Regions from separate parts of the Chryseobacterium salivictor genome, predicted to be linked through region 1. Evidence: riboswitches for the same ligand, from Rfam matches in the RefSeq annotation. Region 1 holds a riboswitch; the other holds the start of a gene.
What was found. A riboswitch is a leader RNA that binds a small molecule or an ion and turns the genes downstream of it on or off. The one in region 1 is predicted to bind S-adenosylmethionine.

Region 1 (14,974 bases):
AAAGAATTAAAAAAAACAATCCCTAACTTGGTTATATGCGGAGATTTCAATATCTGTCATCACGCTATTGACATTCACAATCCTGAAGGTTTAAAGAACACTTCCGGATTCCTGCCGATGGAAAGAGAATGGATGACTCTGTTCATCGAAGAATGCGAGCTAATCGACAGCTTCAGGTTTTTCAATGATCAACCCGATAATTATTCCTGGTGGAGTTACCGACAAAATTCCAGAGCAAGAAATAAAGGGTGGAGATTAGATTATAATTTCGTGTCTTACTCATTGAAGAAGAAGCTTTCACGTGCTGCGATTTTAAAAGAAGCCGTTCATTCTGATCATTGTCCGGTTCTGGTAGAATTGTCGTTGAATTAATTTACATTCTTTTTGTCGAATAAACTGAGCGGGCTTTTGTAGTGCTACAGGCCAAAAAAATTATCCTGATTTAGATTTTAATACCTGGAGATTAAAAAATTTCATAAATCGTTTTCAGAATTTTCTGATCCATTTCAGTAAAAGGAACTTTTCTCCGAGCCATGGCCAAATCTGCGACTTCATACGCTTTTTCCAGTTTGAATTTCTCATCGCCTTTCATTCCGCCCCAAGAAAAACTCTCGATTAGGTTTGGCGGAAAGCCGCTTTTGAAAATATTGGCAGCAACTCCTACCACTGTTCCGGTATTAAACTGTGTATTGATCGCCGATTTCGAATGATCACCCATAATCAAACCTACAAATTGCAATCCGGTATTCACAAATTTTTTCGCTTTGTAATTCCACAGTTTTACTATAGCGTAATTATTTTTAAGATTCGAAGAATTGGTATCTGCACCGAGATTGCACCATTCGCCAATGACCGAATTACCAATGAACCCGTCATGACCTTTATTGGTATATCCAAAAATGACGACATTATTCACTTCACCACCGACTTTGCAATGCGGACCAACCGTTGTCGCACCGTAAATTTTTGCTCCTAAATTAAATTTCGATTCTTCACACAATGCGATTGGGCCACGAAGATTGCAACCTTCCATCACTTCTGCATTTTTACCGATGTAGATTTTTCCGGTTTTGGTATTTAAGGTTGAGAACTCAACTTCTGCTCCTTCTTCAATGAACAAATCTTTTTTGTCACCTAAGAAACCATTGGTTTCAGAAAGAGGTGCCGAAACTCGCCCTTTTGTAAGAAGTTCAAAATCAAAATCGATTGCTTTTTCATTAAATGAAAACAAATCGGTTGGTTGATTAAAAAACAAAACTTCTTCCTCAATATCAGTCATTTTATTAATGTGACTTAAGGCAAAATTATCCATATTAATTCTGACTGCGAGTAATTCATCTTTGTAAACCAACGCTTCTCCCAATTGCAAGTCTTTAATTTGGTTTAAAAGATTTTCGCTGGGCAGAAAATTAGGAACAATGAAAAGGCTTTCTTTCAGGTCGTATTTTTTAAACTTTTCCTGCAAATAATCTTCTGTGAGATAAGAAACATCTGCGGAACCCAACAGCTTTTGCCATCTTTCCGAAAAAGTCAAAATCCCGCAACGCATTTCTGCGACAGGCCTGGTAAAAGTAAGCGGTAAAAAATCTTCCCAAAACTGGGCGTCTGAAAATACGAGTTGCATATCGGCTTAAGTTTAAAGTTCTATTTTTATCAAAAATTAATAGTTTGACAAAGTGAATCAAATTTACACTAAAAAAAGTCTTTCAAAAAACTTGAAAGACTTTAATTATCATTAAAATTCGAAAATTACTTCGCGAATTTTTTGTACTTGTTCATGAATTTGTCAACTCTACCTGCGGTATCAACTAATTTCACTTTTCCGGTATAGAAAGGGTGAGAAGTTGAAGAGATTTCCATTTTGATCAATGGGTAAGTTGAACCTTCATATTCAATTGTATCTTTTGTATCTGCAGTAGATTTGCAAAGAAACATCTCGTCGTTACTCATATCTTTGAAAACAACAAGTCTATAATTTTCTGGGTGGATTCCGTTTTTCATAACTTATTTTATTATTAATAATTAAAGCTTTGCTTTCGAAATAGTAATGGTATTTCTCTGCTAAATTTTAGACCGCAAAAGTACAAATAATTTTCTTATCTCCAAATAGTATATCAACTTAATTAATAATTTTTATGTTCAACAATTTTAATTAAATTTGAAACCTACATCTATTCCTACATAAATGAACAAATTTAAACTTATTCTTGCTTTTTCTTTTTGGATTCTTTTAACGGCAATAAGCTGTAACAGAGACGATATCAACTTTGAATCCCCCACTCAGCTGCTTCGTTTTTCGCAAGACACCCTTTTCCTGGATACTGTTTATAATCAGGTCCGGTCGGAAACTTACGCTGTGAAAATTTATAACAACGAAGACAAAGACGTTATGATTCCGAAAATCTCTCTTGAAAAAGGAGCCGGCTCTTTATACCGAATCAATGTTGATGGCAAAGCGGGGACAGATTTCAGTAATATTCCTTTGCGGAAAAAAGACAGTCTGTATATTTTTGTAGAAATTGCACCGATTGCCAACGCACCGGAAGCGATTGCCGAGGATCGTATTAATTTTCAAACGCCGGCCGGAAATCAACATGTGACTTTGTTTTCGGTCGTTCAGGATGCTGAATTTTATATTGAAAGTAAAACCAATCCAAATATTTTAAATTCAAATACATTGTGGACCGGCAATAAGGCGAAAATCATTTTCGGAGATTTGACTTTGGCGGAAGGAAAAACTTTAAATATTGAAAAAGGAACTAAAATTTATTTTCACAAAAACAGTGGACTGAAGATTTCTAAAAATGCCAAACTGAATATTAATGGTGATTTAGGAGAAGAAGTCATTTTCCGTGGCGACCGAAATGATACGCGCTACGACACGATTCCTAAAAACTGGCAGGGAATTTCTATGGATCCTAATTCTACTTTAACAATGAATTACACGAAAGTTTTCGGTGGAACCGTTGGTTTAGAAATGAATCAAACAACTGCAACGATTGACAATTCCATTTTTCACACGCATCAGGAATTTGGAATTATGGCGATCAACTCGGTTGTTACTGCTAAAAACTTAGTGATGAATAATTGTGGGAATGCCGACTTTGCCATTTTTAAAGGCGGAACCTATAATATCACCCACTCTACTTTGGCGAATTACTGGAGCCTAAATTCAGCGCTTCAGGGACTTGGATTGTACGCCACCAATGAGTATGATAACGGAACTTCTGTTGAACAGGGAGCATTAAATTTAAATGTTAAAAACTCGATTATTTATACCGATAATGATAACGCAGTTCTTTTTAAGCCAACAGCCGGACAGACTTTTAATTACAGCTTCCAGACTTCATTACTGAAATACGGAAGTACCGCAAATTATACTTTGGATGCCGGTTCGGTTAAGAATCAAGATCCCAAATTCCAAAATTATTTTACCCAAAAAATGAATCTGAGACTGAAAGCTGATTCTCCTGCAAAAGGAAAAGGAAATATGGCGGCAGCTGCGACGGCGCCTTTGGATATTGTGAAAATTTCCCGATTGGTCAATCCAAGTATGGGCGCTTATCAATAATTCAGTTCTGCCCAAATAAAAGAAATATGGAAATAATTAAACTCCAGGAAGAAGTCGATCAATGGATAAAAACCATCGGCGTCCGGTATTTTAACGAACTTACGAATATGGCGATGCTTACTGAGGAAGTGGGTGAAGTTGCGCGGATTATTGCCAGAAGATATGGTGAACAAAGTGAAAAAGAATCTGATAAAGTGAAAGATCTCGGTGAAGAATTAGCGGATGTTTTATTTGTCACTTTATGCCTGGCGAATCAAACCGGAACTAACCTGCAGGAAGCGTTTGACAGGAAAATGAAAGTTAAAACTGACCGCGACAAAGACCGTCATCAGAAAAACGAAAAACTGAAATAAGAATCAAAAAATTCAGAATTTAATCAGACAAAAGTATCAATATGAGGCTGGAAAAATCAACCTTAAAAGACAATGAAACGATTAAAATAAGCGGTTCGAAAAGTATTTCGAATCGTCTTTTAATTTTAAGCTATCTTTTTAAAAACCTGAAAATTGAAAACCTTTCTAATTCTCAGGACACTCAACTTTTACACAGAGCTCTGGAAAGCAATGCTGACCTCGTCGACATTCATCATGCCGGAACGGCGATGCGGTTCCTCACCTCCTACTTTGCAATTCAGGAAGGAAAGACGACTGTTTTGACGGGATCTGAGCGGATGAAAGAGAGACCGATTCAATTCCTGGTCGATGCTTTACGGGATTTGGGAGCCGATATTTCTTATCTAGAAAAAGAAGGTTTTCCTCCATTAAAGATTAACGGAAAAAAACTGGAAAAAAGTTCGGTAGCAATTCCTGCGAATATTTCAAGTCAGTTTATTTCTTCCTTAATGTTGATCGGATCGAAATTAGAAAACGGCCTGGAAATTAATCTGGTTGGAAAAATTACATCGCGGCCTTATCTGGAAATGACTTTAAAAATCCTTCGAAACATTGGGATTTTAACGCAATGGGAAGGCCAGGTGATTCAGATTTTCCCAAATATTCACAGCGATAAAAGTTCGCAGATTATCAAATGTATTTGTGAAAGCGACTGGAGTTCTGCTTCCTATTTTTATTCTTTGGCGGCCATCGGCAGAAAGTCCATTAACCTTAAAAGTTTCCGGCCACACTCGCTTCAGGGCGATTCTGTAATCAAGGAAATTTACTGGAAGTTTTTCGGAGTCAACACGATTTCTCAAGGTTCGGAAAGTAAGATTTCACTAATGCCGGAAAGTTCATTTGTTTTTCCGGAACACATTTCTCTGGACATGAATGACTGCCCGGACATTGCGCAAACGCTTTGTGTCACGGCAACGGCATTACAAATCCCTTTTGAAATCACCGGATTATCAACTTTAAAAGTAAAAGAAACCGACCGTCTGGTCGCTTTAAAAAATGAACTTTTCAAAATCGGTTGTATTTCTGAAATCACCGACGATTCCATTTACTCGGTAAAATTCTTTGAGGCGAATGAAAATATTTCGATTGAAACCTATAACGATCACCGGATGGCCATGAGTTTTGCACCGTTTTGCCTCATCACGCCGCTAACAATTGAAAATGAACAAGTGGTCGAAAAATCCTATCCGCAGTTTTGGGATGATTTCGCCCAGGTTCTTGATCAATATTAAATTACAAAAATGACAATACTTATCACCGGAACTTCTGCCGGAATTGGTTTTACCCTGGCTAACTATCTCGGCAAGAAAGGACATACCGTTTACGGACTGAGCAGAAAAAGTGCGGACTCTACCTATTTCAAAACAATTGCGACCGACATTACAGACAATACTCAGGTTCAGAATGCAATTGCCGAAATATTAAAAACAGAATCCAGAATCGATATTCTCATCAATAATGCAGGAATGGGAATGGTGGGCGCAGTTGAAGATTCTTCACAGGAGGAAATCCTGAAATTATTTAACTTAAATTTAGTTGGTTCCGTACAGATGATGACCGCTGTGCTGCCGACAATGCGGGCGCAAAAATTGGGAAAAATCATTAATATTTCCAGTATCGGCAGTGAAATGGGATTGCCGTTCCGTGGATTTTATTCGGCTTCAAAATCGGCTTTAGATAAAGTGACAGAAGCAATCCGCTACGAAGTTTCTCCCTGGAATATTCAGGTTTGTGTTTTGCATTTAGGAGACATTAAAACAAATATTGCTGAAAACAGAGTAAAAACCAAAGTTTCTGAACCGTATCAATCTACTTTTACTAAAGTATATTCTCTAATGAATTCTCACGTAGACGATGGAACAGAGCCACTTGAAGTCGCAGCGTATATTGAAAAACTTTTAAATAAAAAATCATGGAAAGCTCATTTTTATTTTGGGAAATTCGGACAGAAGATTGGGATTCCGCTAAAATGGATTCTGCCGCAGAACTTTTATGAGAATTTAATGAGGAAATACAACAAAATGGATTAATTTGTATTAAAAATCAAAGTGTCCTGGCTAAAAGATTTTGAGCCGATTTCCCCGTAAAGAACATAAAAGAGTTTACTGATAAAAATAAGCCCAAACCTAATAATAAGGAACAGGATTTAATAAAATCCCGAAATTTCCTGAATCAATAATTCAGTCTTAAAAACCCACGTTTCAATTTTTTTGAACGTGGGTTTTTTGCGTTATTTATCTTTAATTAAAAAAGTTCGCGAGCAATTTTTTTAATATTATCGCTTTTTCCCATCGAGTAAAAATGCAAGACCGGAACACCGAAATCCAATAATTCACGACATTGATTGATCGTCCATTCGATTCCGATTTGCTTTACAGCGGCATTATCCTTTGCATTCTCTACGGCGGAAATCAAATCTTCCGGCAAATCAATTTTAAAAACCTGTGGCAAAAGTTGCAGCTGTTTCTTCGTTGCAATGGGCTTAATTCCCGGAATAATCGGAACATTAATGCCGATTTCCCGGGCACTTTTTACAAAATCAATAAATTTTTTATTATCGAAAAACATCTGGGAAACGACATAATCCGCACCGGCATCTACTTTTTGTTTCAGCCATTTTAAGTCGTAATTCATCGACGGCGCTTCGATATGTTTTTCGGGATACCCCGCAACGCCAATACAGAATTTGTTGTTTCCGTCACAGATTTTTTCATCATGAAGATATTTCCCGCGTCCCAAATCGTTCATTTGTCGAACCAAATCCACTGCATTTTTATGACCGCCTTCGGTTGGTTCGAAATACTGTTGTCCTTTCATCGCATCGCCTCTTAAAGCCATAATATTTTCGATTCCCAGATACATACAGTCGACCAAAAGATACTCTGTTTCCTCTTTAGTAAAGCCGCCGCACAAAACGTGCGGAACGGTATCTACATTATATTTATGCTGAATTGCCGCGCAGATCCCCAAAGTTCCCGGCCGCATTCTGGTAATTTTCCGCTCCATCAAACCGTTGCCTTTATCGAGATAAATATACTCTTCCCGCGAAGTTGTGACGTCGATGAATGGAGGTTTGAATTCCATTAAAGGATCGATGTTTTTATAGAGATCTTCGATACCTGTTCCTTTGGTGGGCGGCACAATTTCGATGGAAAACAAGGTTTTACCTTTGGCGTTATTGATATGTTCTGTAATTTTCATTTTGTCAATGTTAGAGAAGCGAAGCACTATTTGCTCATAGTTGTTTTTGTGTTATTTATGACCGAGGATTTACGCTGGCAAAAAAGGATGCAAATCCCATCGGTTCCAGAGCGCTGTTAGAGCTTGAAGCTCTAACAGCGCTTTACGCATATCCCGATTATTCCGCAAGATTCGGACTCAACCATTTTCTTGCGAATTCCAAATCGATTCTTTTTCTTTCAGCATAATTTTTCAACTGGTCCTCTTTAATTTTTCCAACGCCGAAATATTTAGCTTCCGGATTGGCGAAATAATAACCCGAAACTGCGGCTGTTGGAAACATGGCTAAACTTTCAGTCAATTCCAATCCGATATTTTCTTTTACTTTTAATAAATTCCAGATCGTGGTTTTTTCCAAATGATCGGGACAGGCAGGATAACCGGGAGCCGGACGTATTCCTGAATATTTCTCTGCGATAAGATCCTCATTTTCTAAATTTTCATCTTTCGAATAACCCCAGAATTCCGTTCGAACTTTATGATGCAGAAATTCGGCAAACGCTTCTGCCAAACGATCGGCTAATGCCTTAACCATAATGGCATTATAATCGTCGCCATCATCGTAATATTTCTGCGCCAATTCTTCGGTTCCAAATCCTGTCGTCACCGCAAAAGCGCCCACATAATCTTTTTTACCGGAAGATTCCGGCGCGATAAAATCACTTAAAGCCAAATATTTTTTCCCTGCAGATTTCTTCAGTTGCTGTCTTAAAGTTCGGAATTGTGAGATTTCATTTCCATCTTTATCATAAAGCAAAATATCATCCTCTTCGTTTGAATTTGCCGGGAAAATTCCAAAAATCCCTTTCGCGGTAAATAATTTTTCATCCAAAATTTTATTTAATAAAACTTTGGCTTCTTTATACAATTCGGTTGCTTGTTCACCCACAAACTCATCAGTTAAAATCTGAGGAAATTTCCCGTGGAGTTCCCAACTTCTGAAAAAAGGAGTCCAATCCATAAAATCTAATAATTCTCTTAAATCTTGATTTTCTATAATATAGATTCCTAAAGTTTTAGGTTTTACGGGTTCTTCGTTTTTCCAGTCGATCGTGAACTTTTGTTTTCTGGCGTCTTCGATAGAAACATATTCTTTTTCAATTTGCCGGTTCAAAAATTTCTCTCGGAAATCTTCATAATCAACTTTTAAATCTGCTTTATACTGTTCATTATTATGATCCAAAAGTTGCGAAACTACGCCCACTGCCCGGGAAGCGTCATTGACATGAATAACTGTGTTTCCATATTTGGGGAAGATTTTCACGGCAGTATGCGCTTTTGAAGTGGTGGCACCACCTATTAACAATGGAAAATTCAGATTTTTTCTTTGCAGTTCTTCCGCGACGTGAACCATTTCGTCTAAACTCGGTGTAATCAATCCGCTCAAACCGATCACATCAACATTGTGGTCAATCGCTGCCTGAATAATTTTCTCCGCCGGAACCATGACACCCAAATCGATGATTTCATAATTGTTGCAGCCTAAAACTACGCTCACAATATTTTTTCCAATATCGTGGACATCGCCTTTTACAGTCGCCATCAAAATTTTGCCATTGGGTTTTTGCTTTTCATCTTTTTCCGCTTCAATAAAAGGCTGCAAATAAGCAACGGCTTTTTTCATTACCCGCGCGGATTTTACGACTTGCGGCAAAAACATTTTTCCGCTTCCGAAAAGATCGCCGACAACACCCATTCCGTTCATAAGATTAATTTCAATAACACCTAAAGGTCTTTTAGAAATAATTCTTGCTTCTTCAACGTCTTCAATAATGAATCGATCAATTCCTTTTACCAAAGCGTGGGTGATTCTATTTTGTAATGGTTCTTTCCGCCATTCTAATTCTTCTACAAATTCTTTTTTAGTAGATTTTACCCGCTCGGAATAATCTAAAAGTCGCTCGGTTGCGTCGTCTCTTCTGTCGAGCATCACATCTTCTACCAACTCCAGCAACTCTTTCGGAATTTCGTCATACACTTCTAACATCGATGGATTCACAATTCCAATATTCATTCCGGCTCTGATTGCATGATAAAGAAAAACGGAATGCATCGCTTCCCGTACATTATCATTTCCACGGAAAGAAAACGAAACATTGGAAACGCCTCCACTCACCGAAACATTTGCCAAATTTCCTCGAACCCATTTTGTAGCCTCAATGAAATCCAAAGCGTTTCTGCGGTGTTCTTCCATTCCCGTTGCGACGGGGAAAATATTGAGATCGAAAATAATATCCTCGGATGGAAACCCCACTTGGTTCACTAGAATATCGTAGGATCGTTTGCAAATTTCTATTCTTCGGTCGTAATTATCGGCTTGTCCATTTTCGTCGAAAGCCATTACAATTACTGCAGCGCCGTATCTTTTTATCGTCTTTGCATGGCTGATAAATTCCTTTTCTCCTTCTTTTAAACTGATGGAATTCACCACACATTTTCCCTGAACGACCTGTAATCCGGCTTCCAGAATTTCCCATTTTGAGGAATCGATCATCATCGGAATCCGGGAAATATCCGGTTCGGAAGCAATTAAATTCAGGAATTTCACCATTGCCATTTTTCCGTCGAGCAATCCATCATCAAAATTAACATCGAGGATTTGTGCGCCGCCATCCACCTGATCGCGGGCAATATTAAGTGCTTCTGAATAGTTTCCTTCTTTAATGAGTCGAAGAAATTTCTTAGAACCAGCGACATTGGTTCGTTCTCCAACATTAATAAAATTGGATTCCGGCGTTATAATTAAAGGTTCGAGACCTGAGAGTTTTAGATATTTCATAATATTTTAATGTAACAATATAAAAGTGTAGCAATGTAACGATGAAGACCATGATTGGTAAATTGTTACATCACTAAACTGGTACATTTTTTAAACGCGGTACGTAATCCTTCACCAAATCAGCGATGGCTTTGATATGTGGAGGTGTTGTTCCGCAGCAACCGCCAATAATATTGATGAGACCTTTTTCGGCATATTCGCGAATCTGTTCTGCCATAAATTCCGGGCTTTCATCGTATTGACCGAAAGCATTGGGTAATCCTGCATTGGGATAAGCAGAAATATAGAAGTCGGAATTTTTGGATAAAGTTTCCAAATAAGGCGTTAATTGTTTTGCTCCCAAAGCGCAGTTTAATCCAACACTCAATAAATTTAAATGAGAAACAGAAATTAAAAATGCTTCTGCGGTCTGTCCGCTCAAAGTTCGTCCCGAAGCGTCAGTAATCGTTCCCGAAACCATGATTGGAATTTTAATATTTCTTTCTTCCTGAATTTCATCAATCGCAAAAAGCGCTGCTTTCGCATTTAAAGTATCGAAAATTGTTTCGACCAAAAGAATATCTGAACCTCCGTCTAGAAGTGCTTCTGCCTGTAATTTGTACGCCAGTCGCAATTCATCAAAAGTAACCGCCCGAAAACCCGGATCATTCACATCCGGACTTAAACTCGCTGTTTTATTGGTCGGACCCATGGACCCTGCCACAAATCTAGGTTTATCAGGATTTTTTAAAGTAAACTCATCGCAAATTTTGCGCGCAATTTTTGCCGATTCATAATTGAGTTCGTAAACCAATTCTTCCATGTGGTAATCAGCCATAGCGATGGTAGTTCCCGAAAAAGTATTCGTTTCAATAATATCAGCATCGGCTTCTAAATACTTTCTGTGAACTTCTTCGATGGCGTGAGGTTGCGTAAGTGAAAGTAAATCGTTGTTTCCTTTTAGAGAATATTCCCAATCTTTGAATCGTTCACCTCGGTAATCTTCTTCTGAAAATTTATAGCGTTGAAGCATCGTTCCCATCGCCCCATCGAGGACGAGGATTCTTTCATTTAAGACTTTATAAAGTGCTGCTGTATTTTTCATTTTTTTCCAATAAAATTAAAATGACGGTTATTTATTTTCAGATAATCTCAGAATATCTCCGAACACACCTCTGGCAGTTACTTTTGCTCCGGCTCCGGCACCCATAATTACGATCGGATTTTCACCATAACTTTCGGTATAAATTTCAAAAATAGAATCTGAATCTTTTAACTGTCCGAGGGCAGAATTGGAAGGAACTGAAATTAACTGAACATCGAGTTCTCCTTTTTCTTGTTGCAAATCACCATGTAAATCTCCTACCAAACGCAGAACGTGATTTTCTTTTTGATTCTTTTTCACTTCATCAAAATGAGCATCCAAAACATCTAAATTGTTTAGGAAATCATTTCTATCGAGATTCAATAAACTTTCCGCAATTAAACTTTGAACATTGATGTCGCTAAATTCATTACTTAAATCGAGCTCTCTGGCCAGAATTAATAATTTTCGGGCGACATCATTTCCCGATAAATCTTCCCGGGGATCCGGCTCTGTGAATCCTTGCTCCATTGCTTCTTTCAAAACCGTCGAAAACTTCTCATCACGAACTGAAAAATTATTAAAAATATAACTGAGAGAACCGGAGAAAACGCCTTTTATCCTGGTAATATTTTCTCCCGACAAATGCAGTAATTTAATGGTATCAATTAAAGGTAAACCTGCTCCAACATTGGTTTCATATAAATATTTTTTATTTCTCTTATTTAAAACACGTCGGAAATCCCGGTATTCAGAAATAGATAAAGTGTTGAAAATCTTGTTGGATGAAACCAGATCGAAGCCGTTTTCTGCCAGAAGCGTATAGTTTTTCACAAAATCGACACTTGCGGTATTATCGACTACGATTAGGTTTTCGAGTTGATTAACCTGTGAAAACTGTATTAAGGAATCCATGTTCGATTCATGTTCCGCGACTAAAACGTCCTGTTCCCAGTTTTCATTAAACCCTTTTTTATTAAAGGCGATTTTTCTGGAATTTGCCACTGCAATAATTTTTAAATCAAGATTTTTACGATTCCTGATTTCTTTTGAATTTTGCAGAACCTGCTCAATCAGCGTCGATCCCACTTTCCCATGTCCGATCACCGCTAAATGGACCGTTTTAGGTTTTGAATTGATTTCGGCTTCGATGATGTTTTTCGCTTTCTCGTCCTGCAAAGAAGTGACCACGATATTGATCCTGTTTTCGGCCGCAATCTGATTCAGAATCAAAGGAAAAATATTATTCCTCGCCAGTTCCGACATGATCTTATTAAAATCTTGGGCAACAAATCCTAAAACAGAAACATTATTAATGCTGAAAATCTGACTTACTTTTCCTGATTTTCTTTCTTTTTCAAATTCATCGATCAAACAGTTCACTGCTTTTTCGGAATCACTTTCGTTCACCAAAACTGAAATGCCGTTTTCTATTGCCTGTTGGGAAATAACGCCCACGCTGATTCTTGCGTAAGTCAGTGCTTTGAAGATTCTGCCGTCGATACCGACTTCGCCTAAGAAATCTTTTCCTTCGAATTTGATGATGGATCTGTTTTTTAAAATCTTTATTTCGGTTTTATTTTTCATGAATGATGGTATTTAAAATTTGATTAAGTTGGTCGTATTCCATTAAAAAAGCGTCGTGCCCGTGAATGGATTTTATTTCGTGGTAGAAAGTATTTGATTTTGATTCGAGTAAAAACTGATAACATTTTTGCATATCAAAAGCGGGGAAAAACAAATCGGAATCGACAGCGATGAGATGAATATTGGCTTTGATTTTTTTGAGTTTCTTTTGATCTGTATTAATGGTCATCAGCAGATGATTCATCAACCGATAGGCATTCAGACTAAATCTCTCGTTTAATTTTTCACCGTGGAAACTGAGCCAGTCGTGGGATTTCAGAATCTGCTTTTCTGGATGAATTTCATTTTTAAATCTTTCATTTAAAGATGCCGGCGTTCGGTAACACAACATGGCGTGAATTCTGGCTTTTTGCAAAGGCTGATCATTTTGATTCAATAAGAATTGCTGAACCAAGCACTGCGCATGCAACCAATCGGAGGTTTTATAATCACAGGCTACCGGAATGAAACTTTCTGCCAAGTCGGGTTTTAATGCCAACATTTCCCAGCCAATCGCTCCGCCTAAGGATCCGCCAATCAAAGTATGAAGTCTGGAAATATTTAAAAATGATAAACCTTTAAGGAAAATAGCCGCAATATCTTTTGGTGTAAAATCCTGTTCATTTTCAATTAAATTTCCATCGAAACCATTCCCGGGAATATTAAAACAGATGACAGAAAAAGTATTGGTATCAATAATTTTATGCTCTCCGATTAAAGAATTCCACCAGCCGTTTTCTCCGGCAACATTCGAATTTCCGGTTAAGGCATGATTGACCAAAATAATTGGAGCAGCGTGTAAATCTTTACCATAAAGTTGATACGATAAATCAATATCAAGGATTTTTCCTGATACTAAATGATGATTTTTGAGTTTGAGATGTTGTAGCGAATTTTTCAATTTTTCTTAAAATTAAAATTGAAAATGCTACCTGAGAAAGGTAAAATAGGATTCTGTTATCTCTTCCCAAATCGGGATAGAATGTAGCACCTTCTCCGTTTCCGAAGGGTTGCCAAGGTTTCATTGAGTCTAATCTCTCCACCTTTCTTAATAACATTTTCAAATATGTAAATGAACTTATTTCGGTGCAAAGGAAAGCATTAAAATATAATCTCACAAATTTTAGGAATCTATTTTATTCCTTAATTTCGCACCAGAAATTATTTTAGAAAGATGACGGAGAAAGAAAGAATGCTCGATGAGAACTGGAAAACGTGGGGACCGTACGTAAGCAACAGACAATGGGGAACGGTTCGGGAAGATTACAGCAATGATGGAAATGCCTGGGGATATACAACTTACAACCAGGCCATCAGCAGAGCCTATCGCTGGAGTGAGGACGGAATCGCAGGAATCTGTGACTCTAAACAAAGATTATGTTTTGCTTTTTCATTTTGGAACCGCAAAGACAAAATGATCAAAGAACGTTTCTTTGGATTGAGTAATCATGAAGGAAATCATGGCGAGGATTTAAAAGAACTCTACTATTATCTGGATAATACACCGACCCATTCTTACATGAAAATGGTGTATAAATATCCGGTCAGTGAATTTCCTTATGACTATTTAATTGCAGAAAACGCAAGGAGATCGAAGCACGATCCGGAATTTGAGTTGATCGACACCGGGATATTTAATGACAATAATTACTTTGATCTTTTCATTGAATATGCTAAAATAAATCATGATGATTATCTAATCCGTGTCACGGCAGTAAACCGGAGCCGTCACAAAGCGCCGCTTGTTATTTTACCAACAATCTGGTTTAGAAACAACTGGAACTGGGGCTTCGGAGATTATCAACCTCAACTAAAATCTTCGGCAACCGGCGACATTGAAATTCATCATGAGTCTTTACCCGTCATCAAATTATATTCCCGGGATCAAAATACAGAAGCTCTTTTTTGCAATAACGAAAGTAATCCGGCTACAATTCATGGCGCGAGCAGTGAACCAAAATACTATAAAGACGGCATCAATAATTTTATAATTCATGACGACCGAAATGCTGTAAATCCTGACCAAACCGGAACTAAAGCCTGTTTCGCAATCGATACAGAAATTGAAGCCGGCGAAAGCAAAACTTTCGATTTCCGGTTGAGTCCGCATGATATGAAAAATGCTTTCTTTGACTTCGACGACGTTTTTAGTTTAAGAAAAAAAGAAGCCGACGAATACTACCAAGGAATCCAAAAAGAAATTACCGATGAAGAAGAAAAAATGATTCAAAGACAGGCATTTGCAGGACTATTATGGAACAAACAGTTCTACCATTATAATGTCTCTAAATGGCTGAAAGGAG
Region 2 (14,974 bases), 190 kb from region 1:
CGCTCATAGGATAAAAGGTACTCCGGGGATAACAGGCTAGTCTCCCCCAAGAGCTCATATCGACGGGGAGGTTCGGCACCTCGATGTCGGCTCGTCACATCCTGGGGCTGGAGAAGGTCCCAAGGGTTGGGCTGTTCGCCCATTAAAGTGGCACGCGAGCTGGGTTCAGAACGTCGTGAGACAGTTCGGTCTCTATCTATTGCGGGCGTTAGATGTTTGAGAGGGCTTGAATCTAGTACGAGAGGACCGATTTGAACAAACCTCTGGTGTATCAGTTGTTCCGCCAGGAGCACCGCTGAGTAGCTACGTTTGGAAAGGATAAGCACTGAAAGCATATAAGTGCGAAACCTGCCTCAAGATGAGACATCTTTTAAGGGTCGTTGGAGATGACAACGTTGATAGGCTATAGGTGTAAAGGCAGTAATGTCATAGCCGAGTAGTACTAATTACCCGTAGATTTATTGCCTAATTAAGGTACTTGGAAGTGCAACAAGGTTTGCTCTTTGTGAACGTTTTTATCGATTTTTTAGTTAGACTAAAAGATGATAGACGGATAGATGATAGACCACGGTCTACCACCTAGCATCTATAACCTACTAATATACATATACTGTACAACCTTTTGTACAAAACAACCTTTAGGGTGGTTTTAGCAGAGGGGCTCACCTGTTCCCATTCCGAACACAGAAGTTAAGCCCTCTAGCGCCGATGGTACTGCTAACGCGGGAGAGTAGGTCGCCGCCAGTTTTTTTAAAGCTCATCAATTTATTTTGATGGGCTTTTTTTTGTGACCTGAAATCAGAGAAAATACTGAAATAAAAAAGAAAAGGATCAGTTTCAAAACTTGGGGACTAAGCAAAAAGTTGATACTGTACTAAAAAAGTGTGTAAAGTAAAAAGTTGTATTTTTAAATTACAACAAATAAATGTACAGACTTATGAACTTTACACAGAACAAATTTCGGATTTATTATTAAATGTCGCAAATTCTGAAAATGGGAGCAACTTATTGATGCAATTAACCTTAAATGCTTTTATGAAAAGTGAAAGACATCTTCATCAGCAGGAGAATGAAGGAGACTATGGCAATGGATACCGGGAGAGAAAAGCCAGGGGATTTGGCAAAGAGATGATTTTAAAAGTACCAAGAACAAGAAATGGTACATTTTATCCAGTTTTATTAAATGTACTTCGCAACGAAGATGAAGAACGCCGCAAATTAATTTTCAGTTTATATCGTCGTGGCTTAACCACGGAGCAGGTTAGCGATGTATACGAAGAGATTTATGGCAAAGAATACAGCAAACAGCAGATTAGTTATCTGATGAAAGATAGTCGTGAGGAAGTTGATATTTGGCTAAAACGAAAATTAGAATCACATTATTTGGTACTTTATATTGATGCTACTTTTGTACATACACGAAGAGACAAATCAGTTAGTAAAGAAGGTTATTACACGATTTTGGGGATCAAAGAAGACGGATCAAGAGAAGTTCTGAGTATTGTCAATCATCCAACAGAAGGTGCTACATTGTGGCAAATGGAACTGGAATCCCTAAAAGAAAGAGGTGTACAAAGTGTTGGATTAATTGCCTCAGATGGTTTGACTTCAATTGAGAATGCGATTGCAGAATCCTTTCCCAATGCTTCACATCAGCTTTGTGTGGTGCATATCAAACGGAATATATTAGCAGTTTTTCCACGTACAAAAAGACTGGAAATTGGTAAAGAACTACTGGAAACATTTGCTATTGAAACAAAAAGTATCACTGCTGTAGAAGCATTTAAAAATTTGTGTAGTTTTGTAGAGAAGTACCAAAAAAGTTATTCAAGTTTGAAATCGTTCTCAAACGAGCGAAACATCGCTTATTTTACCTACTTAAATTATCCACCCTCGATCCAGCGAAGGATTTATACAACGAACTGGATCGAGCGCTTGAACAGGGATTACAAAAGGGTTTTGAAAATGCGTGGAGCGATGTCTAGTCCAGAATCAATACTTTTTTTAATGGGTTCTGTTGCGATGGAAAAAGAATATAAATCTTACAGTTATCCAGTAACAACGTTTCGAGAAATAGAGGAACTTAAAAAAAAGCAAACATAGAAGTAGCGGTTTGATTTAGAAATATGGATAACTTTTTTACGCTTCGCTTAAAGTTACCCACATTTCTAAACCAAATCAACAACAACGACAACATTTTTTTTACACACTCTTTAAGACACTACCAAAATATTTTGTAGTCTGAATAGAAAAAACGCCCGATCTCTGACTCCTCTGAAGTTGCTTCTGAATTTTTTAATTTTTTGCGTTGAAAGATTCTGCGGATGCATTTGTACTTCGATGATTGAAGTAGTTTTACAAGGAAACTTGAGAAAAATAAAATGGCTAAATTTCCTCTGTTAGATTATAAACTAAATATTTATTAAATAAAAAAAGAGTGAAATTATTCACTCTTTTCTTTTAACTTTAATAATTAAATGATCGAAAAACCTGATTCCAAATCAGCGATAATATCGTCAATATGTTCGATTCCCACACTCAATCTTATTTGACCTGGGCGAATGCCTGCTTTTTCTTGTTCGGCTTCAGAAAGTTGTTCGTGAGTCGTTGATGACGGATTGATAATCAAAGTTTTCGAATCTCCAACATTCGCAACGTGACTGATCAGGGATAAATGATTAATGAATTTCACAGCGGATTCTTTTCCTCCTTTAATATCAAAACTAAGCACGCCGCCAAAACCTTTTTTTAAATATTTTTTGGCATTTTCATGATCCGGAAAACTCGATAATCCCGGATATAGTACCTTTTCTACTTTAGGATGATCTTCCAAATAGTCAGCGATGGTTTGCGCATTGCTCACCGTTCTTTCTAAGCGAAGCGACAATGTTTCTAAACCCTGCAACAAAAGAAAAGAATTGAAAGGAGAAATCACAGGGCCGAAATCACGCATACCTTCAACTCTGGCTTTAATGATGAATGCGATATTTCCAAACTGAGAATCTACCCCAAAAACATCTGAAAATACCAAGCCGTGATAACTTTCAGAAGGTTCGGATAATTGCGGAAATTTTCCGTTACCCCAATCGAAATTTCCACCATCAATAATGATTCCGCCTATAGAAGTTCCGTGCCCACCAATCCATTTGGTAGCAGATTCTACCACGATATTCGCACCATGCTTCAGGGGCTGAAAAAGATAACCGCCAGCACCAAAAGTATTATCGACAATTAATGGGATACCGTGTTTTTTGGCAACTTCCGCAATTGCCTCAAAATCCGGGATATTTAAACTTGGATTTCCAATGGTTTCCAAATAAATGGCTTTCGTATTTTCGTCAATCAACCGGTCGAAATTTTCTGGGTCATTATTATCTGCGAAGCGCGTTTCTATCCCTAATTTTTTAAAGGAGACTTTGAACTGGTTATAACTTCCGCCGTATAAATAGGGAGAACTCACGAAATTGTCGCCGTTTTGCAGGATGTTGGTCAATGCTAAAAACTGTGCGGCATGTCCCGAACTTGTTGCCAAAGCTGCGATACCGCCGTGCAAAGCAGCCATTCTTTTTTCGAAAACATCGGTGGTTGGATTCATCAGTCGCGTATAGATATTTCCGAATTCTTTTAACCCAAAAAGATTAGCTGCATGATCTGCATCATTAAAAGTATAGCAGGCGGTTTGATAGAGCGGAACAGCTCGTGAGTTGGTGGTTGGATCTACGGTTTGACCGGCGTGAACCTGTAAAGTTTCAAATTTTAAATTGCTCATATTTTAATTAATTTGTTTTAAATTTTGCAACTTATCCTTTGAAAATACTTGTCGAAAGAGCATAAAAAAAGCTCTTTCGACAAATCAAAAGAGCTTAATATATAGAAATTCTATTTTCTAAATTTTAATATCTGACTTATCTTTCCCGCGCTGGCGAGTTGAATTTTGCACCTTATTTATTTCTAAACAGGTTGCCAAAGTTTCATAGGGTCAATTCCCTCCACTTTTCTGAATAAGTTGCGATGTTTTAAAGAACGTTTAAGACTGCAAATCTATATAAATATTTTGAATCTCCAAAAAATGCCAGTTACATTTTACGTTTTTTTTTTAAACTATTGATTTATAAGTAGATTTAAATAGTAACAGTATTTTTTTATGATTTCGCTTTATTTAAAAAATAGGTATTGTTATTTTATCGTTTAAGCTCAAATTTTGGAGTTGATAATCGCAGATTTCAGAATGACTGGTTCAGATTTGATCATTAATTTTTCTGTTTTTGTATGGGATTTTTATCTGAGCACCTAATGATTAGATTAAAATTTATTCCTTAATGTATTGTATTAAAGTTTGTTAAATCTTCTTTGGTTTGAAATGTTTAAATTAAATTTAGGGTAACCTAAAAACACCTGTTATGATTGTAAAAGTACTTGAAGTAATTGCTACTTCAGAAATTAGTTTCGATGACGCTGTGAGAAATGCCGTAAAAGAAGTTTCGAGAACCATAAAAAACATCGACAGCGTTTATGTAAAAGATATGAAATGCCATGTGAAAGATGGTGAAATTTCAACTTACGGATGCGTTTGTAAGGTTTCTTTCAGGGTTGAATAATCAGCTATTCGGCAATAAAAAACATCCATTTTGTAGACTCAAAATGGATGTTTTTTATACTGGATTTATGATTTAGCGATTGATTTTAATTTTTTGTTCCCCAAGGCGCGCCTGGTGTTTCAATCGTTTTAGTCAAATCAAATCGTACGGTGAACAAACGGTCGCTTCCGACTCTGCGAAGGTTATAAGTGAAACTTTCACCATCAATGGTGAACCACCAAATATTGGTAGCTGCTTTCGGCAACATCTGGGTGGTATGTGCATCAGCAGGAAACATTTGAAGGTTCTCCAGACCTACATTTGAACTTGTGCCACCATATTGCGTTACTTTTTCTTCGGTTCCGTCGGGATTTCGGTGGTCGTGTTTTAAACTTAAAATTTTATCGGGATTCATATGCAGGACCCACGTTCGGGATTTATCGTCACCTACGAAAAAAGGAATTTTGATCTCTTTTTTTTCACATGACCGAACGTGCATTATGAGTTTTTTGCCGGTAAATCCGTCGCCTTCAGCACCTCCGGAAATTATTTCACCTTCATACGCTTTTCCGCAATGTGCTGCTAATTGTGTCCAGAATTTTTCGGAATTTGTTTTTTCCTGCGCCAGAAAATTGACGGGAAGCAGGAGTGCAAGATAGAGCAGTGCTTTCATGTTTTCGTTTTTGATAAGAGGTTAATTAATAAAAAGTTAAACATACAAAAAATCCCCTTAAGATGGATACCCAGGGGAATTTATGAAAAGTATTTATAGGTTGTCATTTATTTTTCAAATATTCGGAGTTGAGCATCAATATAAGTACACTCTTTTTTAGGTTTCAAAGAATTTAATCCAAATGCAAATTGTCAATTAACCGCACTGTACCAACATTTACGACGATAAACGCGCGGTACTTTTTATCTTTATAAAAGAAATCGGTTTGTTTTAAAGTTTTTTCATCGGCGATTTCAAAATATTCTAAAGTCATTCCGCGCTGGTCATCAAAAATATCTTTCACGCGTTTATTTATTTCAGGAACGGTAATGACCCGGAACCAGTCATTTACTTTTAACAAAGTATCGTGAATCACTTTGGCTGCATCTCTTTGAACAGGGGTTAGTCTTTCATTTCGAGAACTCATGGCGAGCCCATTTGCTTCCCGATAAATTGGTGCACCGTGGATTTTCACAGGAAGGTGTAGCTGGTCGACCAGCTTTTCGATAATAGCCAATTGTTGATAATCTTTTTCCCCGAAATAAGCATTGTTGGGTTTTACCTGTCTTAACAGTTCTTCTACTACTGTTCCTACTCCATCAAAATGTCCGGGACGAAACTTACCTTCCATTTCATTTTCCAGACCATCGAAATCATAGGATTTACTTTTTAGTCCGTCTGGATAGAGATCGGCAACTTCTGGCAGATATAAGGCATCAACAATTCCGGTGTTTTTCAGCAGCGCAATATCCCGTTCGGTATCACGCGGGTATTTGGTTAAATCATCAGGATTATTGAATTGAGTAGGATTCACGAAAATGGAGGAAATAACCAGATCGTTTTCTGCGGCGGCTATTTTGTATAGTGAAAGATGGCCTTCGTGTAATGCACCCATTGTTGGAGCAAAACCGATTTTTTTGCCCATTTCTTTCTGTCTTTCGACGTAATCTATAAGTGTTTTTTTGTCTCTGAAAATTTCCATAATTAATTAGATTATCCTTGTAAAAATAACAATTTCCCGCAAACGGGCAGGTAAATTTTTATGATTTTTTTAGAATACTGTCATTTTTTTTGGGTAATAATCTTAATTAATGTTAATTAAAAATTATTACATTAAAATTTCGTAAATTTGCCTTGTAGAATATTCTGCCCAAAAATTTAGAAGAAAGTTAGAATTTATGCCGAACCAAAAGATTTTATATGTAACCACGGAGATGTCTCCTTATCAGGAAGATAACAATATGGCGACAATGGTGAGTAAAATGGCACTCAAAATGCACCAAGACGGAAATGATGTGAGAGTGTTTATGCCAAAATTTGGCCAGATCAGCGAAAGAAAATTTCAATTGCATGAGGTAATTCGTCTATCCGGAATGAATATTATTATTAATGATTTGGATCAACCCCTGATTATTAAGGTAGCATCCTTACCGGGAGAGAGATTGCAGGTTTATTTCATCGACAATGAAGAGTATTTCAAGAGAAAACAATTCTACATCGACGATAAAGGACAGCCTTTCACCGATAATGATGAACGTGCGATTTTCTTTGCCAGAGGAGTGATCGAAACCATCAAAAAGCTTAACTGGGTGCCCGATGTGATTCACCTGAATGGATGGATGGCCTCATTTATACCGGTTTATTTAAAGACTTTTTACAAAAATGATTCTTATTTTAATGATTCAAAAATAGTGCTTTCTGTTTATAATGAGGATAACATGGCATTATCTGAATCTGTAGAAGAAAAAATGAAGTTCGACAATATAACCGGACTAAAAGCGTTTAAAAATCCAAGTTTTCAGAGTTTCGTTATCGAAAGTATCGATATGGTTGATTTAGTAATAAAAGGTGATGAATTCCTTGAAGAGGATCTTAACAAAGCTTTCACCGATACTAAAACGGCCAAATCAGAATATATCGACGCTGATTCAATCAACAAATTATACTAAATCAATTTATATTTAATGATAAGAAATATCCAAGAATTATTCAAAATTACTGCAACATTAGTAATTGGGAGTTTAATTTTAGTGAATTGTGAACCGGATGCAGATCAGTTGGGTTCACAATTTTTTCAAGACGGAGCGAAAGGGAAGGAAGTATCTTACCCCATTATCGCTTATAATTCCAATAATCACGATTCCATAAGAACAGATGCGGCGCGGTTGCAAAGTGCAACTTTGGGCGCTTTTTCGGAGTCTCAATTTGGAATGCAGAAATCTGCATACGTTTCTCAGGTTAGATTATCTGGAGCAAATCCCGATTTTGGAACCAATGCAAAACTGGATTCAGCGGTATTGGTCATTAAGCCGCAGTATGCAGCAGATTCTGTGACTACAGTGACCAATGATAAATATATTTATCCGGAAGGTGCTGTACCGTCGAAAAAAGTTGTCAGTACCTATCCAGTGATTAAATATGGTAATACCAAAATTGGAGGGAAAACGCTTTTGAACTTTAAGGTTTATGAAGTTACCGACTTTTTAGGTTCAAATACGGATGTCGTTTATTCTAACAAAGTTGTGAATACAGGTGCGCAGATTGGCGCAAAAACTTTTGACGGAAATGTTCATTTGGTTAAAGTGACCAAAACGAGTGATGATACAGTATTGTTTGAAAGAAGTGCTGCACTGAGAATCCCTTTAGACAGTGCGTTTTTTGCGAATAAGATTATTAATAAAGCCTCTTCTCCGGAGCTTGCCGATGCAGCTTCATTTATAAGATATTTTAAAGGGATTAAAGTTTCTGTTGATGAAAACGACGGCTATCTTCTTAATTTTGATCCTACTACCACAGAGCTTAATCTTTATTACAAAAATGATAAAGTCACTAATGGAGTAACCACCAGAGAGCAGTCGGTGTACATGATGAATATGGGAGGTTCTAATGCGTTTTTTAATCAGATTGCTTTCAACCGTACAGGAACACCTTCGGCAACTGCTTTAGCGACAACAAACCAAATAACCGGTGATGCAAAGCTTTTTGCACAGGGAATGGGAGGCCCGGGAATTGGTCTTCGGGTTCCAGCTGCAGATGTTGCCAATATCAGAACTTTATTTAACAATAATAAGATTGGTATTATTTCAGCCAAAATCCGTATCTATACTGATGTATCCAGTTGGTCTAATAATTACGCAAAACCTAATTATTTTGTTGTAAGACAAAGAAACTTAGCTCCTAAACCAGGGGAGAAAGAATATCTTGACAATTATTTGCTTGACATGAGTGCTTTAGCAGGCACCGGAATTTATAATTTGGTGAAAGCCTATGATTTGCAAAAAAATCCAGCATACTATGATATTGGAATTACGCAGACCTTTAAAAATATTATTGAAAAACAAGAACGCAATTACGATCTGATATTAAATGTTGGTGCTTATACTACAGATGCCGGAGGTAATTTAGTAGGATCTTTATATCCTTCTTTAGGTGCTCAGAATTTTAATACCAGAAGTTACACCCCTAACAGAGCGGTATTGGTAGGAACCGATCTTACAAATCCAGGCAATGATAAAAGTGCAAGATTGATCCTGACTTACGGACAAAAACAATAATTAGAAAAACAATAACTAAAAAATAAGATATTATATGTGTGGAATTGTAGGATATACTGGTTTTCAGGATGCTTATGAAGTTGTAATCAATGGGCTTCGCAGATTAGAGTATAGAGGATATGACAGTGCGGGAATTGTACTCGAAAATGATAATTCAGTTTTTAGTGTTTCAAAGACGAAAGGTAAAGTAGATGATTTGGTCGCTATTTCAGGAAATTTAGCAGGTACCGCACATATAGGAATGGGGCATACCCGATGGGCAACACACGGGGTTCCAAGTGATAGAAATTCACATCCACATCTTTCAAATAATGAAAAAATCGCTTTGGTTCATAATGGGATTATCGAAAACTATGATACCCTGAAAATTATGTTGACCGAGAAAGGATTTACTTTTCAGTCAGAAACAGACACAGAAGTATTGGTGAATCTCATCCAATATATTATGGATATTAATGAGGAAATGGATTTCCCTACGGCAGTTCGTTATGCTTTAAATGAAGTTTTCGGTGCGTATGCAATTACAGTGATGCACGAAGATTTTCCCGGAGTATTGGTGGTTGCCAGATTAGGTTCTCCTTTAGCCATCGGTTTAGGAAATAATGAATATTTCATTGCTTCGGATGCTTCTCCTTTTGTTGAATTTACAAAAGAGGCCGTTTATTTAGAAGAAGGTCACATGGCTACTATTTCTTTAGAAAACGGTGTTGACATCAGAAATATTAAAGATAATGTAAAAATTACCCCGGAAGTTCAACAGTTAAAACTGAGTTTGGAGCAGATTGAAAAAGGAGGTTACGAACATTTCATGTTAAAGGAAATTTTCGAACAGCCAAAATCAATTCACGATACTTTAAGAGGCAGACTATTGGTAGAAGAAGGGATCATCAAAATGGCCGGAATCTGGGATAACCTGGAAAGATTAAACCAAGCACAGAAAATCACCATTATCGCTTGTGGTACTTCTTGGCATGCCGGTCTTATCGGAGAATATTTAATCGAGGAGTTTGCAAGAATCCCTGTAGAAGTAGAATATGCTTCGGAATTTAGATATAGAAATCCAATTATTTCTGAAAAAGATATCGTGATTGCAATTTCACAGTCAGGTGAAACTGCCGATACGATGGCCGCTATTAAAATGGCTAAAGAGAGAGGCGCTTTCGTGTACGGAATTTGTAACGTCGTCGATTCCTCCATTTCAAGAGTTACTGATGCAGGCTCTTATACGCACGCAGGACCGGAAATCGGTGTTGCTTCAACAAAAGCGTTTACTGCCCAGTTGACCGTTCTTTCTTTGATTGCTTTAAAATTAGGGAAGCACAACGGACATTTGAGCAATCAGGAGTTCATGAGATTAATCACCGAACTGGATACCATTCCGCAAAAAGTTCAGGAAGTTTTAGAAACCACCCACGAAATTACAAAGGAAATTGCAAAGAACTTTGTTGATGCCCAGAATTTCCTTTATTTAGGAAGAGGATATAATTTCCCTGCGGCGCTGGAAGGAGCTTTGAAGTTAAAAGAAATCTCTTATATTCATGCAGAAGGATATCCTGCAGCCGAAATGAAGCATGGTCCGATCGCTTTGATCGATGAAAATATGCCAATCGTTATTATCGCTCCGAAAAAAGGGCATTATGACAAAATTGTAAGTAACGTTCAGGAAATTAAAGCGCGAAAAGGTAAAGTTATTGCAGTGGTAAACAAGGGTGACACGCAAGTTGCTTCTGTGGCAGATTATGTAATTGAATTCCCGGAAACTTCAGAATGTTTCTCCCCAATTATCGCCTCCGTACCTTTACAATTACTGGCTTATTATATTGCAGTGTACCGAGGAGCCAATGTTGACCAACCGAGAAACCTTGCAAAATCAGTTACTGTTGAATAAAAAGTAAATGATTGTAAAATAATACAGACATTTTTACGTTTTGGAAAAAAAATCATAAATGTTTTTCCAAAAAATTATATATTTACCGCTTAATTTCAATTATTAGAATGAAAAGAGTATTCCTTATATTATTATCAGCTACTGTAGTAATCTCGTGTTCAAAAAGCGGGGGAAGCTCAGCCGGCAAGGGAGGATCCAAAGGAGAGTTGATACCTAGAAACAAATCAAAATCCTTTGTTTCAGAAAGACCTTACGGTATGGTGGCAATTCCTGCCGGGTCTTATGTGATGGGTTTAGCTGATCAGGATTTTACCAATACTCCCGAAAAGGCAACGCTTAAAACGGTTACTGTTTCTTCGTTCTTTATGGATGAAACCGAAATCACTAATGCCGAGTATAGAGTTTTTATTAATTATGTTCGGGATAGTGTCGTGCGCTCTTTATTAGCTGAAGCAGCTGGCGACGGTTCAGGAGCAGGGATTGGTAGTTTTGCCTACGCTTCTAAAAAAGCAGGTACCACTCCCAATGCTTACCAGGAGTTTATGGAGTCCCAGGGGGGAAGAGATGGTTATGACGAGTCTAAAAAATTAGATTGGAGCGTTCCGTTGAAATGGAGAACTTCGGATTATCCGGATGCTCAGTATGCAGAGATTTTAGAATCAGTGTACCTTCCGCCGGCAGAAAGAATCAATAATGAGCGAATTATTGATACCAGAAAACTGAAGTACGCTTACAATTGGGAAGATATTGAGTCTGCAGTTAAAGATAAATCAAGAGGTGCTAAATATTTGAAAAAAGAAAGTATCGCCGTTTATCCCGATACCACGGTTTGGTTAAAGGATTTTAATTATGCATATAACGAACCTCTGTATGATGGCTATTTTTGGCACAGTGCTTACAAAAATTATCCTGTAGTCGGAGTAACCTGGGATCAGGCAAGAGCGTTTTGTAATTTTAAATCAAAGTTAAAATCCGATTATAACGAATCTTTGAAAAAGAAAAAGCAAAAAGCAATGTCATTCCGTCTTCCGACTGAAGCTGAATGGGAATATGCGGCCAGAGGAGGTAAAGAGAACGCAACCTATCCTTGGGGTGGGCCTTATCTGCAAGATGACAGAGGATGTTATTTGGCAAACTTTAAACCGAAAAGAGGTAATTATATCGAAGATGAAAAGAAAGGAACGTACACCTATACTGCTCCCGTAAAGAAATTCCCTAAAAACGGATTTGGGCTTTATGATATGGCAGGGAACGTTGCAGAATGGACGGAATCTCCTTACAATAATTCAACTTACCAGTTTGCGTCTACCTTGAATCCTTATTTGTCCAATCAAGCATACAGAGAGCCTCGGAAAACAGTACGCGGTGGATCTTGGAAAGATATCGGTTATTTGTTAATGACCGGATCTAGAGATTACGAGAGAAAAGATTCGGCAAGAAGTTATATTGGTTTTAGAACAGTTCAGGATATTCCTGAGGGAACTGCTAAATACAAGAAGAGAACAAATTAAAAAAAAACAGTAATTACTTAATAACCACTAATAAAATCATAGCACATGTTTAAAACTAAAGAAGCAACTTATAATTTCATCTACTCAATTGGGGCTGCAATCGTAATTTTAGGAGCACTTTTCAAAATGACCCACTGGAGTATTGGTCCGCTTACAGGTAATGTAACTTTGGCGATCGGTTTGATTACTGAGGCGGTTATTTTTACGATCTTCGCATTTGATGCTCCAAAATCTGAAGAATCTTATGCTTGGGAAAACGTGTATCCGGAACTTTTAGATAGCCATGCCACTCCAAATCCAAAACATTCTTCCGGTGCAATGCAATTGGCAGAAGTGAAAGAACTGGAGGTTTCTTTGTCGGATAAATTAGATAAAATGCTTGCTGATGCTAAATTGGATGTAAACTTATTTGACCGGTTAAGAACAGGAATCGAAAAATTCTCAAGTTCTGTAGATCAAATCAATCAAACAGTGGATGTTAGTGGTTCTACCGCAAAATATAACGATCAGCTGATGTTGGCAGCAAGTCATCTTGAAAGCATGAATGCATTATACGCACTCCAGTTGGAGCACGGAAAAACGCAAACTGAATATAGCAAAAAGTATGTAGAAGACATGCAGAAATCTGCTTTACATTCAGAGAAATTTAACGAAGAATTATCAGGATTAACTTCTAACCTTAATAGTCTTAACAGAGTTTACGGCGGAATGCTTAGCGCAATGAAATCATAGTTTTCTTACCATTTATATTTAAAATTTAAACTATTAACAAAATTTATTAAAATGGCACAAGGAAAACAGACACCTCGTCAGAAGATGATCAACTTGATGTATTTGGTTTTCATTGCGATGCTTGCAATGCAGATCGATCAGGAAATCATCAGATCCTATAAAGATACGACCGGTTCTTTGGAAGAGACCAGGGTGTTGACGGAGAGTAATAATGCGATATTTAAAAAGACTCTCGAAGTAAAAGCTGAAAAATCTCCAGAAACATTTACTGCACCTCTGGATAACTATAAAGGACTGGAAGCGAAAGCTGACGATTTAGTGGGATCAATCGAAGAGTTAAAAAGAAATTTAAGTAAGGACGCAGAATACGATACTAAAAATGAAATTCAGGAAAGTTTTGCTGCACTAAATAATACAGAACCTTCTACCAATATGTTTTTTGTTGGAGGCGATGAAACAAAACCATCCAAAATAGCACTTGATTTAAAAACAAAGATTGATGCTTTTAGAAATTATGTAAACCAGACTTTCGGGTCAAACCCGTTGATGAAAGCTTTGGTTGACAGAACGAATCAACAAATGATTTCGGAGTTTGCAAAACCTAAAAACAATAAAAATTTCAATCAATATAAATTTTATAACCAGCCTTTAATTGCTGCCTTATCGAATTTAGAAGTAATCCAGTCTTCTGCAAGAGGAATTCAGGGTGATGCTTTATCGGTAATGCTTCAGGAAAAAGTGGATGCAGATATCAAGTTTGATGCTTACTCTGCGATTGTCTCCGCACCGGCAACGGTTATTCAGGGAGAACCGGCACAGGGTAAAGTCGCCATTGGTAACTATTCCAGCAATGTTCCGGGATTATCGATGCCAGGTTTGACCGTTGAAAATGGTCAGGGAATTAAGAATTTAGAAACAGGTACATTAGGTGAAAAAACCTTTAGCGGAGAAATTTCATTTACCGACGTAAACGGCAAAGTCATTCCTTTAAAATACAACCATACTTATAAAGTAATCGCTGGTGCACAGGAATTGAAAGCACAAAAAGGAGCACTTGTAACTGCCGATAAAATGAATGTGCTGTACCGTGGATTGCCGAATCCAATTTCAGGATCAATCTTAGGAGCAGATATGTCAGGGATTTCTTTATCTGCACCGGGAGCATCTGTAAGCGGAGGCGGAGGAAAATGGACCGTTACACCTGGAGGTGGAAGCACGGTGACCTTAACGATTTCAGGACGTGATCCGAAAGGTGGTGTTATTTCACAGGCATTCCCGTTCAGAATTAAAAGTGTGCCGGCGCCAGTTGGACAAATTCAGGGAAATTATGTGGTTTCGATGCCTGCAAGTTCAATCCCGAACCAAAAAGTTTCTGTAGTGATGCCGGACTTCGATTTCCCGGTAAGTTTTACCGTAAACAGTTTTATGTTTAGAGTACCAGGAAAAGCGGGAATGTTGATTAATGGAAACTCACTGAGTTCTGTAGCGAATCTCACGAAAAATCTTCGTAACGGGGATATTGCGTATGTATATAATATTAATGCAACAGCGACTGGCCTTGGTGGACAAACTTTAAAACAGATTCCTCCGGTAGTAATAAACGTACAATAATTACGTTATTGATTTGATAGTATATCTTGTCATTAGTATAAATAATTTAGAATGAAAAAATTCATATTGATAGTGCTTGCTCTGAGTTTCAGCGCAGTTGGAGCACAAACCAAGAAAAAACCAAAAAAGAAAGTTGCGCCTAAAACGACGGTTCCTGCAACACCTGTGGAACAGGCGGAGCCGGTTGCACAAATGCCTGCGGAATATCAGGGTGAGTCGGTAGATGATACACCGATTAATTCAATGTCTATTTTAAATGCGAAATCTCCGGAATCCTTTAGAAAATATAGAGATTTGAACTTAATCAAGCAGGGTGACTCTATGGTTTCCAACAAAATTACTCCTTTAGAATATGGATTTATTGAAGATAAAGACATTTTGAAGAGTAT

Region 2: another riboswitch for S-adenosylmethionine. It lies ahead of NBC122_RS01655 (O-acetylhomoserine aminocarboxypropyltransferase/cysteine synthase family protein); the one in region 1 lies ahead of NBC122_RS02430 (alpha/beta fold hydrolase).

What each region holds. Positions count from the first base shown of each region.
Region 1 is NZ_CP037954.1:508,556-523,529, forward strand. Features, by position in the region: gene NBC122_RS02375 (exodeoxyribonuclease III) at 1-372, shown strand, start outside; gene NBC122_RS02380 (GlmU family protein) at 464-1,624, opposite strand; gene NBC122_RS02385 (type B 50S ribosomal protein L31) at 1,750-2,001, opposite strand; gene NBC122_RS02390 (hypothetical protein) at 2,186-3,571, shown strand; gene NBC122_RS02395 (nucleotide pyrophosphohydrolase) at 3,598-3,924, shown strand; gene NBC122_RS02400 (3-phosphoshikimate 1-carboxyvinyltransferase) at 3,966-5,195, shown strand; gene NBC122_RS02405 (SDR family oxidoreductase) at 5,205-5,993, shown strand; gene metF (methylenetetrahydrofolate reductase [NAD(P)H]) at 6,208-7,164, opposite strand; gene metH (methionine synthase) at 7,322-9,982, opposite strand; gene NBC122_RS02420 (homocysteine S-methyltransferase family protein) at 10,056-11,066, opposite strand; gene NBC122_RS02425 (ACT domain-containing protein) at 11,094-12,632, opposite strand; gene NBC122_RS02430 (alpha/beta fold hydrolase) at 12,622-13,572, opposite strand; SAM riboswitch class I at 13,626-13,729, opposite strand; gene NBC122_RS02435 (MGH1-like glycoside hydrolase domain-containing protein) at 13,846-14,974, shown strand, end outside.
Region 2 is NZ_CP037954.1:321,991-336,964, reverse strand. Features, by position in the region: rRNA gene NBC122_RS01675 (23S ribosomal RNA) at 1-466, shown strand, start outside; rRNA gene rrf (5S ribosomal RNA) at 640-747, shown strand; gene NBC122_RS01665 (IS256 family transposase) at 883-2,103, shown strand; gene NBC122_RS01655 (O-acetylhomoserine aminocarboxypropyltransferase/cysteine synthase family protein) at 2,474-3,769, opposite strand; SAM riboswitch class I at 3,903-4,008, opposite strand; gene NBC122_RS01650 (dodecin family protein) at 4,401-4,598, shown strand; gene NBC122_RS01645 (hypothetical protein) at 4,684-5,250, opposite strand; gene panC (pantoate--beta-alanine ligase) at 5,423-6,271, opposite strand; gene NBC122_RS01635 (glycogen/starch synthase) at 6,468-7,238, shown strand; gene NBC122_RS01630 (DUF4270 family protein) at 7,254-8,843, shown strand; gene glmS (glutamine--fructose-6-phosphate transaminase (isomerizing)) at 8,878-10,731, shown strand; gene porK (T9SS ring complex lipoprotein PorK/GldK) at 10,839-12,242, shown strand; gene porL (type IX secretion system motor protein PorL/GldL) at 12,288-12,974, shown strand; gene porM (type IX secretion system motor protein PorM/GldM) at 13,026-14,585, shown strand; gene porN (type IX secretion system ring subunit PorN/GldN) at 14,778-14,974, shown strand, end outside.